Regions from separate parts of the Kosakonia oryzae genome, predicted to be linked through region 2. Evidence: predicted binding sites of a transcription regulator. Region 2 holds the regulator's gene; each other region holds the start of a gene.
What was found. The regulator LexA, encoded in region 2, represses DNA repair genes until DNA is damaged. The targets are predictions, from matches to a motif close to TNCTGTATGTACATACAGNA.
Positions count from the first base shown of each region.

Region 1: AWR26_RS10505 (YebG family protein) is a predicted target of LexA. The motif match lies at 1,760-1,779, and genes of this name have one in related genera.
Region 3: sbmC (DNA gyrase inhibitor SbmC) is a predicted target of LexA. The motif match lies at 1,991-2,010, and genes of this name have one in related genera.

Region 1 is NZ_CP014007.2:2,187,923-2,192,254, reverse strand. It holds gene ptrB (oligopeptidase B) at 1-161, opposite strand, end outside; gene AWR26_RS10515 (tellurite resistance TerB family protein) at 245-901, opposite strand; gene yebF (protein YebF) at 992-1,342, opposite strand; gene AWR26_RS10505 (YebG family protein) at 1,406-1,744, opposite strand; gene purT (formate-dependent phosphoribosylglycinamide formyltransferase) at 1,877-3,055, shown strand; gene kdgA (bifunctional 4-hydroxy-2-oxoglutarate aldolase/2-dehydro-3-deoxy-phosphogluconate aldolase) at 3,127-3,768, opposite strand; gene edd (phosphogluconate dehydratase) at 3,806-4,332, opposite strand, start outside.
Region 2 is NZ_CP014007.2:5,070,392-5,074,723, reverse strand. It holds gene plsB (glycerol-3-phosphate 1-O-acyltransferase PlsB) at 1-1,021, opposite strand, end outside; gene AWR26_RS24045 (diacylglycerol kinase) at 1,154-1,522, shown strand; gene lexA (transcriptional repressor LexA) at 1,631-2,245, shown strand; gene dinF (MATE family efflux transporter DinF) at 2,322-3,656, shown strand; gene AWR26_RS24030 (CsbD family protein) at 3,822-4,031, shown strand; gene zur (zinc uptake transcriptional repressor Zur) at 4,140-4,332, opposite strand, start outside.
Region 3 is NZ_CP014007.2:1,943,936-1,948,267, forward strand. It holds gene sbcB (exodeoxyribonuclease I) at 1-535, opposite strand, end outside; gene dacD (serine-type D-Ala-D-Ala carboxypeptidase DacD) at 746-1,906, shown strand; gene sbmC (DNA gyrase inhibitor SbmC) at 2,028-2,501, shown strand; gene AWR26_RS09250 (FUSC family protein) at 2,627-3,685, shown strand; gene AWR26_RS09255 (DUF496 family protein) at 3,852-4,187, shown strand; gene AWR26_RS09260 (GHMP family kinase ATP-binding protein) at 4,219-4,332, opposite strand, start outside.

The sequences.
Region 1 (4,332 bases), 2.5 Mb from region 2:
TGCGACGCCATCATTTTGCGGCCGTAGTCATTTTCCTGACGCAGATAGTCAAGCACCTCTGGCTGCGAGCGGGTATCGTCCCGCAGCCAGTAATAGTTATCAACGCGCGTATCGCCATGCGTGGTGATAGCGTGTGGGATCTGTTTTGCTTTCGGCGACATAGTATTGTTCTTTTTTGTTTAACACACTTATAAGGTTGGCAAAACCCGCGCGTGATGCAAGCGAAACCACACTGTAATCAGAATCAAGCGGTAAGTTTTTGCTGCTTTATATCCGCTTCTATCTCCTCACGAACGGCCTGCGGGATCTGTAACGCATCTCCCAATGCATTCAGATAGCTGCGTTCCATAAAGTGATCGATATCGATAACGGCACAGCTGAGATACCAGAGTTCCAGCGCCTCTTCTTCATTCTGTACACCCTGCGCCAGACGCGCGGGATCCAGCGGTTGTTCGATTGCCTGCGCAACCAACCGCCGCCCCTGTTCTTCCACCCCGGCTTCACGAAGCTGCTGCTCGATAGCGGCTCGTTCTTTGTCGTCGATATGACCATCGCTCTTCGCGGCAAAAACCAGAGCCAGGATCAGGCGCTCCGTGCGCACATCCAGCGGAGATTGCTGCTGCCCGTACTGTGGCTCTCCCTGATGCGCGTTGCGGATACGGTCTTTGTATTTATTCCACAGCACCGTACCGGCGACCGCGCCGCCGCCAACCAACAGTGCGCTGGTACCGTATTTAGCAAGCAATTTGCGTGAGGATTTACTGGCAACGAGCAGCCCGGCAAGGCCACCTAATGCGCCCGGCGCCAGCAGGTTATGTAACCCCTGACCGCCCGAAGTTGAGGGATCCGTATTATCTTTCGAACCCAGCAACGACTGTATTTGATTCAACCAGCTCATAATGCCCTCGCTTATCTATGTGTGGTTGCCCAGAGTATGCGAGGGGGATGTCAGGAAGTGTCTATAGCGGCAAAAGATGAGAAAAGTATCGCGTTACGGTTGCGGCTGGTACTCTGCCGCGCCCGCTTTGCAATCAACGGCCACACGGTAGTGAATATCCATATTTTTACCGCGAACCGTGAGCGGTACTGTCCATTTATCACCCTTACCAACGATCTCTTTCGGATTCACCCAGGCGACCGGATCGGCCTGCCCCAGTTTTTTCTGATCGTCTGCCCAGCGCACAATGCGATTTTGCAGATAGTCACGCTTAACGCTGGCCGCGATCCCATCGGCATCAAGACCTTCACAAGAAGGAAACTTTACCGCTTTATCCGTTGCAGCGTGCGCCATGGTACTGCCTGCCAGCAAAAGCAGACCTGTAAAAACTCCTGCTATTTTCATGCTTATCTCCAGGTACTTACTTGTCCAGTCAAAAGCATGGTACAAATTGCTGGCAGTGCAAGATCAGGCCACTTTCGCACGCTTCTGCGCGCTTTTAATATCCACTGCGTCTGTCGGTTCAGCATCAGCAGAAGCAGACGCTGCGGCAGGCTCTTCCGCTTCAGCACCTGGCAATTTGCCGGATTTCAGAATACCGCTCAGCGCGTCTTTCTGTTCAGCAAGCCACAGCGCCATTTGATCGCGCATCTCATCTTCCAGCGCTACCGGGCCGGTACCTAACCAGTCGCCCAGCACTTCCGCCAGATCGAGCATTTTATCGTAAGCATCAGCTTCCTTTTTGCTGGCAAAAGACATTTTTTCCTCACCTTCACGAATGACTACGTATTTAACTTCTACCGCCATGATGCAGCCTCATTCAACTGTGTATTTATACAGTATATTAGCGCGATGAAAAAAGCATCGCAAGGGATAAAAGACAGACGCAAACGTTTTCGTTTATACTGCGCCCAGTTTTTTCCCCAACGGTAAGATGCTATGACTCTTTTAGGTACTGCGCTGCGCCCGGCAGCAACTCGCGTGATGTTACTCGGCTCTGGCGAACTGGGTAAGGAAGTGGCCATTGAATGTCAACGACTGGGCATTGAAGTTATCGCGGTAGATCGCTATGCCGATGCGCCAGCAATGCATGTGGCGCACCGTTCGCATGTGATCAATATGCTTGATGGTGAGGCGCTAAAGGCGCTGGTCGCACAAGAAAAACCGCATTTTATCGTGCCAGAAATCGAAGCGATCGCCACCGATACACTGCTGGAACTGGAAGCGCAGGGCCAGCATGTGGTGCCCTGCGCCCGTGCCACAAAATTGACCATGAACCGTGAAGGCATTCGTCGCCTGGCGGCGGAAGAGTTGCAGTTACCAACATCCAGCTACCGCTTTGCCGACAGTGAAGCGGCTTTTCGCGATGCCGTCGCCGAAATAGGTTTGCCCTGTATCGTAAAACCGGTGATGAGCTCCTCCGGTAAAGGTCAGAGCTTTATTAAAAGCGCAGAGCAACTGACAAAAGCCTGGGAATACGCCCAACAGGGTGGCCGTGCGGGTGCCGGACGGGTGATTGTCGAAGGCGTGGTTAACTTTGATTTTGAAATCACGCTTCTGACCATCAGCGCCGTTGATGGCGTCCATTTTTGCGCACCGGTCGGCCACCGCCAGGAAGACGGTGATTATCGCGAATCCTGGCAGCCTCAGCAGATGTCGCCGCTGGCGCTGGAACGCGCGCAGGCAATTGCCAGCAAAGTCGTGCTGGCGCTGGGCGGCTATGGGCTGTTCGGCGTTGAGCTGTTCGTTTGCGGCGATGAAGTGATCTTCAGCGAGGTTTCTCCTCGCCCGCATGATACCGGGATGGTGACGCTGATTTCCCAGGATCTCTCGGAGTTCGCACTGCATGTCCGTGCTTTCCTCGGTTTACCGATTGGCGACATTCGCCAGTACGGCCCGGCAGCTTCGGCCGTGATCCTGCCGCGTCTGCGCAGCCAGAATGTGACCTTCGATAACGTGCAAAATGCGCTCGCCGCCGGTGTACAACTGCGTCTTTTTGGTAAACCTGAAATCGACGGTTCGCGCCGCATGGGCGTAGCGCTGGCCGTGGCTGAAAGTGTCGAAAAGGCCGTAGAGCGCGCGGTTGCCGCCGCGGCCGCAGTTCAGGTTAAGGGCTAAAAAAAAGCCCGGGGGCGCTCATCGCCTACCGGGCTTTTCTGCACAAGGCGGGTAAACACCCGCCCGCGAGATTACTGTTTCGCGCCTTCAACCGCTTCACGCGCCAGTTTGGTGATGCGATCGTAATCACCCGCTTCCAGCGCATCGGCCGGAACCAGCCAGGAACCGCCGATGCACAGCACGCTTTTCAGCGCCAGGTAATCACGGTAGTTAGCCGGGGAGATCCCGCCAGTCGGGCAGAAACGGACCTGAGAGAACGGACCTGCAATCGCCTGCAACGCTTTAGTACCGCCATTTGCTTCCGCCGGGAAGAATTTGAACTCTTTCAGACCGTAGTCCATGCCCAGCATCAACTCAGAAACGGTGCTGATGCCCGGGATCAGCGGGATAGTACCTTCGGTTGCGGCTTTCAGCAGCGGCTCGGTCAGGCCCGGGCTGATAGCGAACTGCGCGCCAGCAGCGGTCACTTCCGCCAGCTGCTGCGGGTTCAGTACCGTACCGGCACCGATAATTGCGTCGGGCACTTCTTTTGCGATAGCGCGGATAGCATCCATCGCACAAGCGGTACGCAGGGTGACTTCCAGTACGCGAACACCGCCAGCAACCAGCGCTTTTGCCATCGGCACAGCGTGTTCCAGTTTGTTCACTACAATCACCGGCACTACCGGACCTGTTTTCAGAATTGCTTCTGCACTCGTTTTCCAGTTTTTCATCAGAGTTTTTCTCTCGCCAGAACTAAATCTTATCGTCTTAAAAAGTGATACAGGTTGCGCCCTGCTCCGCACCTGAGAGTTTCTCCCGCAGCGCGCCGAACAATTCGCGGCCTGTGCCCACGCGCATCGCGCTCAGGTCAGGAATATGCGGCTGACGTGCGGCAAGTTCTTCGTCATCAACCAACAGCGTTAACTCGCCTGTCTGCCCGTTAACCCGGATAATATCGCCATCACGTACTTTCGCCAGCAATCCGCCATCGTATGCTTCTGGTGTAACGTGGATCGCCGACGGCACTTTACCTGATGCGCCTGACAGCCGTCCATCGGTAACCAGTGCAATTTTGAAACGGCGGTCCAATAATACACCAAGTGGCGGCATGAGTTTATGTAATTCTGGCATGCCGTTCGCTTTTGGCCCTTGATGACGGACAACCACCACGCAATCACGGTCCAGCAGGCCTGCTTCGAAGGCCGGTAAGACATCATGCTGGCTTTCAAAAATTACCGCTGGCGCTTCAATAACCTGATTTTCAACCGGTACTGCTGAGGTTTTCATCACCGCGC
Region 2 (4,332 bases):
CGGCGGGCCAGAAGTTCAGGTTGATGCCTGCGGCGATGTGCGGCGGCACCAACCCCTGGTGATAGAGCACATACGAGAGCAGCAGATAGTCCATATGGCTGCGGTGGCAGGGCACATAGACAATCTCGTGGCCGTCGTGCGCAAGCTGGCGCACGCGTTCGGCGTTGTGTACGTTGATCCCCTGATAGAGACGGTTCCAGGTAAAGCCGAGGATACGGTCGGTCAGACGGATCATTTCGTACGAGAAGTTGGCGGCAATCTCTTCCATTAGCGCGATAGCGTTTTGCTGCGCTTTGTCGTGAGAGATTTTTTTGCTGCGTGCTTCGTCTTCGACCGCACGGGCAATCGCTTTGGAAGAGAGCAGCTTATTGAACAGATCCTGACGCGCCGGCAGACGCGGCCCTACGGCGGCCAGGCGCTGTCGCGCGAAGTGCATACGCGCCACGCGCGCCAGTTTCTGCGCGATAATTTTATCGGTGCCGTGCTCGGTCGCCATGCGGCGCAGGGAGACGGGCGGCGAGAAGCGCACAAAGCTATCGCGGCCAAGCCAGGAGATAGCGAAGAATTTCTGGATACCGTTCAGCATGCGCAGCGGCGGATTAATCTCGCCTTTCTCACGCCCTGGAGAGCGGCCAAACATTACCGATACCGGCACCATTTGCACATCCAGATCCGGATGGCTGCGGTGTAAATCCAGGTAGTCGTGGAACAGTTTGATGGACTCTTCTTTCGGCGTGTAATAAGTAAACACGCGCGGACCGCCATGAATGAACACGAAACGCGGTAGCAGTACGCCGTCGATTTCCAGGGGTTCCAGCGGATCGGGCAGTTCGTGCGCCAGACACTGAGCACGCAACGTCATCAAATCTGCCTTAGAGTTATAAGGCAGCACGTACATAATAGGACGTGAAGTATCGAGACCCAGTTCCTGTGCAGGTTCTGCAGGTATCGATTTACTCTTTACCAGTACACTTAATGGTAAATTCAGTAATTTGTAGTAAATTCGTGGCCAACCGGACATAAAAGATGAAAAGCCTCTGGTTAATAATAGTGCCATTGCGCCGCAAGAATATCAGAAAGCGCATGTAATTTCTGTTGTACCTCAGTACGCTGATGTAGACATTGACGTTTATTACATAAAAAGGTTCTTTTCATGGCCAATAATACCACCGGAATTACCCGAATCATTAAAGCAGCAGGTTACTCATGGAAGGGCGTTCGCGCTGCATGGATCAATGAAGCCGCCTTCCGCCAGGAACTGTTAGCCGTTGTTTTAGCTATCATTATTGCTTGCTGGCTGGACATTGACACGGTCACACGGGTATTGCTGATTAGCTCGGTGTCGCTAGTAATGATTGTTGAAATCCTAAATAGTGCAATTGAAGCTGTCGTAGACCGAATTGGTACTGAATTTCACGAACTTTCCGGTCGGGCGAAGGATATGGGCTCGGCGGCAGTGCTGATGTCGATCCTGCTGGCGCTGTTTACCTGGATCTCGCTTCTCTGGGCGCATTTTCGATAACGCTTCCAGAAATCGATAACACCCTGGTTTTTTGCTTAAATTTGGTTCCAAAATCGCCTTTGACTGTATATACTCACAGCATAACTGTATATACACCCAGGGGGCGGGATGAAAGCATTAACGGCCAGGCAGCAAGAGGTGTTCGATCTCATCCGCGATCGGATCACCCAAACCGGTATGCCACCAACGCGTGCGGAAATCGCACAGCAATTGGGGTTCCGTTCCCCAAATGCGGCTGAAGAACACCTGAAAGCGCTTGCGCGCAAAGGGGTTATCGAAATCGTCTCCGGCGCATCGCGTGGTCTGCGTCTGCTGCTGGAAGAAGAAGAGGATATCGGTTTACCGCTGATTGGCCGCGTTGCTGCGGGTGAACCGCTGCTGGCGCAACAGCATATCGAGGGTCACTATCAGGTCGATCCCGATCTCTTCAAACCTCATGCGGATTTCCTGCTGCGCGTCAGCGGTATGTCGATGAAAGACATCGGTATTATGGACGGCGACCTGCTCGCAGTGCATAAAACGCAGGATGTGCGTAATGGCCAGGTGGTCGTCGCACGTATTGATGATGAAGTTACCGTGAAGCGTCTGAAAAAACAGGGTAACACCGTCGAACTGCTGCCGGAAAACAGCGAGTTTTCCCCGATCGTCGTCGATCTGCGCGATCAAAACTTCACCATTGAAGGGCTGGCGGTTGGCGTCATCCGGAATGGTACCTGGCTCTAACGCCTGTTCTTTCCGCAGCGACACATAACAACGTGGCGCTGCGTAATACAATTTTCCCCGTTGATTCGACATTGCCATGCCGTTGCTGAACGCATCTGACAGAGCACTGTGGCGGCTTGCGCTGCCCATGATCTTCTCCAATATCACTGTTCCGTTACTGGGGCTGGTGGATACCGCCGTGGTCGGGCACCTGGATAGCCCTGTTTACCTCGGTGGGGTGGCGATCGGCGCAACGGCAACCAGCTTTTTGTTTATGCTGCTGCTGTTTTTGCGGATGAGCACAACCGGTCTTACGGCACAGGCGTTTGGCGCAAAAAACGCACCTGCGCTGGCGCGCGCGCTGGTACAACCGCTGTTACTGGCGTTGTTGGCAGGTATGTTAATTATGCTGCTGCGTACGCCGCTCATCGATCTGGCGCTGCACATCACCGGCGGGAGCGAAGCTGTACTGGAACAAGCGCGGCGCTTTCTCAATATTCGCTGGCTGAGTGCGCCAGCGTCGTTGGGAAATCTGGTGTTGCTCGGCTGGTTGCTGGGCGTGCAGTATGCCCGTGCTCCGGTGATCCTGCTGGTGGTGGGGAATCTTCTCAACATTGTGCTCGACCTGTGGCTGGTGATGGGTCTGCACATGAATGTGCAGGGAGCCGCGCTCGCCACCGTTGTGGCTGAGTATGCGACGTTCGCCATCGGCCTGCTGATGGTGCACCGCGTGTTGGTGATGCGCGGCGTCCCCCTGTCTGTGCTTAAAAATGCCTGGCGCGGCGGTATGCGGCGCTTATTAGCGCTTAACCGCGATATCATGCTGCGCTCACTGCTTTTGCAGCTCTGCTTTGGCTCAATCACCGTACTGGGCGCGCGTCTTGGCGGCGAGACGGTCGCGGCGAACGCGGTGCTAATGATGTTTCTCACCTTTACCGCGTACGCGCTGGATGGTTTTGCCTATGCGGTCGAAGCGCATTCCGGGCAAGCCTACGGTGCGCGCGATGGCAGCCAATTGATGGAAGTCTGGCGAGCTGCGTGCCGCCAGGCCGGGCTGGTGGCGCTGTTCTTTGCGGCGATTTATGCGCTGGCAGGCGACAACATTATTGCCTTGCTGACTTCACTTCCTGCTCTGCAGACGCTCGCCGGGCATTACCTGTTCTGGCAGGTAATTCTGCCGCTGGTGGGCGTGTGGTGCTACTTGCTGGATGGCATGTTTGTCGGTGCCACGCGCGCTGCGGAGATGCGTAACAGTATGGCGATTGCCGCTGCCGGGTTCGCTGTCACGCTGCTGACGGTCCCGGTGCTGGGCAATCACGGTTTATGGCTGGCGCTGACCGTCTTTCTCGCCCTGCGCGGGCTTACGCTTGCCTGGCTGTGGCGTCGCCACTGGCGTAACGGCAGCTGGTTTTCCGACGCGAATCCTTCCTGATACTGCCAGGCTTTTTGCCGGTTTCCTCGTCTCGCTTATGCTGTTTTTAACTATCGTGGTGGTTAAAGATTCCGAATAAAAATCGATTGCCGGAATCCTTAACTACAATAATCAGTACGTTCAGCAGAACGATTACCTATTTAACCGAACGATAAGGAGTCAACGATGAATAAAGACGAAGTCGGCGGTAACTGGAAACAGTTCAAAGGCACTGTTAAAGAAAAATGGGGCAAACTGACCGATGATGATATGACCATCATCGAAGGTAAACGTGACCAGTTGGTGGGTAAAATCCAGGAACGTTACGGTTATGCCAAAGATCAGGCGGAGAAAGAAGTTACAGATTGGGAAACGCGTAACGACTACCGCTGGTAGCCTGCACATCCCCTCAATGTGCTAACCCTCTACAGGCTACTCTGCCCGAAGGTACAAGGATGTACCACCCCTCCAGCTGTTTTATTTACCGTTTCGTTCAAACAAAGATTAACGTGGCTTTTTCTTCACCTGAACGGTGTGGTCATGGTGGCAATGGTCGTGATGACGGCAGGACTCCACTTCGACACAGTCTGCACATAAGCCGTGAGCTTCAATCACATTATGCCGCAGAGCAAAGCCCATCTTTGCCGCCAGCGCATGCATAATATCTTCCACGCCTTCCGCCTGCTCTTCCTTTACC
Region 3 (4,332 bases), 2.3 Mb from region 2:
CATTACTGTGTTCGATACCGTTGGCTTTCGTCAGATGTTCAAGGCGAAAACTCGGCAGGCCGTCATCGTTCTCCGGCCAGTTGACACCGTCCGGGCGTAGGGCGTAGCAGGCGCGCATTACATCCAGCAGATCCCAACGCGAATTGTTGTTCTGCCAGCTCCAGGCGTACGGATCGTAAAAGTTGCGATAAAAGATATTGCGCGTGACTTCGTCGTCAAAACGCACATTGTTGTAACCGAGTACGCAGGTTTTCGGTACGGTAAAGAGATCGTGAATACGCCGGGCGAACGCGGCCTCGTTCTCGCCTTTGGCGCGCGCAATCTGCGGCGTTATACCGGTGATCAGCACTGCTTCGGGCTGCGGCAGGTAATCATCCGCTGGTTTACAGTAGAAAACTTCCGGCTCGCCGATGACATTGAAATCGGCATCAGTACGCAGCGCGGCGAACTGCGCCGGGCGATCCAGCGCCGGGCTGGTACCGAAAGTCTCGTAATCGTGAAAGAGAAAAGTGGGCGTTGCGGCGGAATCAGACACCAGTTGCTCATCCTGTCAGTAAATATGTCGCTTATGGTAAACCATCCCACCCTGTGTGCCGAAGAAAAACCCGTCACTGTTCCGCAGAACCTCGCAAAAACAGCGCGTTAAAACCGATCTGTGTCACATTTTTTTGCAATTTAACCAGGTAACGACACGCGAAGTTCCGTAAAAAGGACAGCGATTTTAGATGCTATTGAGGATATTTCATTGAAACGCCGTTTGTTTGCTGCTTCTTTGCTGGCGATTTGCGTACATAACGCGCAGGCCGACGACTTACCTTTTGCCCCACAGCCGCCAGCTATTCAGGCTGGCTCCTGGGTATTGATGGATTACACCACCGGGCAAATCTTAACTGCGGGCAACGAGCATCAGCAGCGTAATCCGGCGAGTTTGACCAAACTGATGACCGGCTATGTAGTGGATCGGGCGATCGACAGCCATCGTATCAGCGCGGATGATGTGGTGACGGTAGGGAAGGATGCGTGGGCGAAAGGCAACCCGGTTTTTGACGGTTCATCGCTGATGTTTCTGAAACCCGGCGACCGCCTGACCGTGCGCGATCTGAGCCGTGGTCTGATTGTCGATTCCGGTAATGATGCCTGCGTGGCGCTGGCCGATCATGTTGCGGGCGGCCAGCCGCAGTTTGTCGCCATGATGAATGATTATGTGCAGAAGCTGAATCTGCGCGACACCCACTTCGAAACTGTCCACGGGCTGGATGCACCAGGACAGCACAGTTCGGCCTACGATCTGGCGGTATTGTCCCGCGCCATCATTCACGGCGAGCCGGATTTCTACCATATGTACAGCGAAAAAAGCCTGACGTGGAACGGCATCACCCAGCAAAACCGTAACGGGTTATTGTGGGACAAAACCCTCAACGTCGACGGGCTGAAAACCGGTCACACTTCGGGTGCGGGTTTCAACCTGATTGCCTCCAGTGTTGACGGTCAACGCCGCCTGATTGCGGTGGTTATGGGCGCGGACAGTCCGAAAGGCCGTGAAGAGCAGGCGCGTAAATTACTGCACTGGGGACAACAAAACTTCGATACCGTCGAAATTTTGCGTAACGGCAAAAAAGTCGGCAGCGAGCGCGTGTGGTACGGCGATAAAGAGCAAATTGCGGTTGGTACGGATCAGGATTACTGGCTGGTGCTGCCAAAAGCAGAAGTGCAGAACGTCAAGGCGAAGTATGTGCTGAGCAGTAAAGAGCTGGATGCGCCGCTGGCTGCGCATCAGCAAGTAGGGGAGATTCAACTCTACGATCGCGACCAACTGATCGCTCACTGGCCGCTGGTCACGCTGGAAAGTGTCGGCAAAGGCGGCTTGTTCTCGCGTCTGAGCGACTGGCTTCATCACAAAGGGTAACGCGCGTGCGGGCAGAGTGGCGGTGATGCGAGTCTGCTCGCATAATTGATGACTCCGACATGCCAGGCGATCGTCGGAGCGCTATACTGTATAAACACACAGTAACGGTAAGGGAGTCAACATGAGCTACAACGTGAAGCAACTGGAAAAACGTCGTATCGCCGGGTTCCATCTGGTCGGGCCCTGGGATGTGACGGTGAAGCAGGGTTTTAAACAGCTAATGATGTGGGTCGACAGCAATAAGATCGCACCGCTGGAGTGGGTGTGCGCTTATTACGATAACCCTGACGAAGTGCCGCCGGAAAAGCTGCGCGCGGACGTTGCTATCACCGTCGATGCTGACTTTCAAATCCCGGCAAACAGCGAAGGGGTGATCCTCACCGACATTCCGGGCGGTCAGTACGCCGTGGCGCAGGCGAGGGTGTACAACGAAGAGTTTGAAGCGTGCTGGGATCTCTTCTTTGATGAACTGCTTAGCGATCAATCTGTGCAAATTGCCGCGGGTCCCTGCTTTGAAGTCTACCTGAACGATGCACAGCAGGATGGCTACTGGGAAATCGACATGCATATCCCGGTTGAGTCGAAAATTCTGTAAGCGATAAATTAACCGGAAGAGGCAACAGGAAGCGCTGTCGCCTCTTTTTTTATCGCAGAGGGTGCTATCTGAGTCCGAAAAATCCTACAATTGCGCCTTTGTCGGTTCAATCGGGGGAAGCGACTGTGCGTCGCGACAAATCACTCAGTCCTTTCGAAATTCGTCTTTACCGCCATTATCGTGTCGTACATGGTGTGCGTATCGCGCTGGCTTTTATTCTGACCTTTTTGCTGATCCGTCTGCTGGAGGTGCCGGAGGGAACCTGGCCACTGATCACGCTGGTGGTGCTGATGGGGCCGATCTCCTTTTGGGGAAACGTGGTTCCGCGCGCATTTGAACGCATTGGTGGCACAATTTTGGGTGCGGCGCTGGGGCTGGTGGCACTAAAACTGGAGCTGCTCTCGCTGCCGGTGATGCTGCTGTGGTGCGCGGTGGCGATGTTTCTCTGTGGCTGGCTGGCGCTGGGCAAAAAGCCTTACCAGGCGCTGCTCATTGGCATTACGTTATCGGTGGTGGTTGGCGCGCCGCCAGGTGATATGCATACGGCACTGTGGCGCAGCGGCGATGTGATTATCGGTTCACTGCTGGCGATGTTGTTTACCGGGATCTGGCCGCAGCGGGCTTTTTTGCACTGGCGTATCCAGATGGCCAACTACGTCACCGCCTTCAACCGCGTTTATCAGGCCGGTTTCTCCCGTAACCTGGTTGAACGGCCGCGGCTGGAAAAACATCTGCAAAAAATCCTCAACGACGTGGTGAAGATGCGCGGGCTGATCGCGCCTGCCTGCAAAGAGACACATCTGCAAAAGGCGATTTTCGAAGCCATCCAGACCGTCAGCCGCAATATGGTCTGCATGCTGGAGTTGCAAATCAATGCTCACTGGAGCTCACGAACCAGCCACTTTGTGATGATCAACGCGCATACGTTGCGGGATACGCAGCAGATGACCCAGCAAACACTGCTGACCATTGCGCATGCGCTGTATGAAGGCAACCCGCAGCCGATTCTGGCCAACACTGAAAAGCTCAATGAGATTGTGGCGGAATTGCGCCAATTGAGCAGTGAACATAAAGGTGATGCGCTGGCTGAAACCTCGATTCACGGTTACGTCTGGCTAAGCATGGAGCTGGCCCGTCAACTGGAGCTGCTGTCACATTTGATTTGCCGGGCGTTGCGCAAATAACGGCCAGATAACCCGATGGCGTTGTTGGGTTGTTTCGATTCAGCTACATTTGCGGTTATGATAGCCACCAGGAAAAATCATTGTCTTATGCGACCACATTGGGTAGGTTTGCCTCTAAGGTGGTTGCTTTAACGAATCCGAATCTCACATTATCAGGGGTGTAAAAATGGAAACAAGTAAGCCTTCATTCCAGGATGTTCTGGAGTTTGTGCGTCTGTTCCGCCGCAAAAATAAATTGCAGCGTGAAATCCAGGACGTGGAGAAGAAGATCCGTGATAACCAGAAGCGCGTGCTGCTGCTGGACAACCTGAGCGACTACATTAAACCGGGTATGAGCGTGGAAGCGATCCAGGGCATTATCGCCAGCATGAAGACCGACTACGAAGATCGCGTGGATGATTACATCATCAAAAACGCTGAACTGTCGAAAGAGCGCCGCGAAATCTCTAAAAAACTCAAAACTATGGGCGAACTGAAGCCGATTGAGCCAAAAGCGGAATAACGCTTCCAGCGAGTGGTGAGAGGCGCGCCTCTCACCCTTCCAGCACGCCCCCTGCCACCATTTTCAGCAGATAGTTTTGCGGCCAATGCGCCGTCAACCCGGTCTCTTTCAACTCCCGACGAACGCTTTCCACATCATGGCGTTG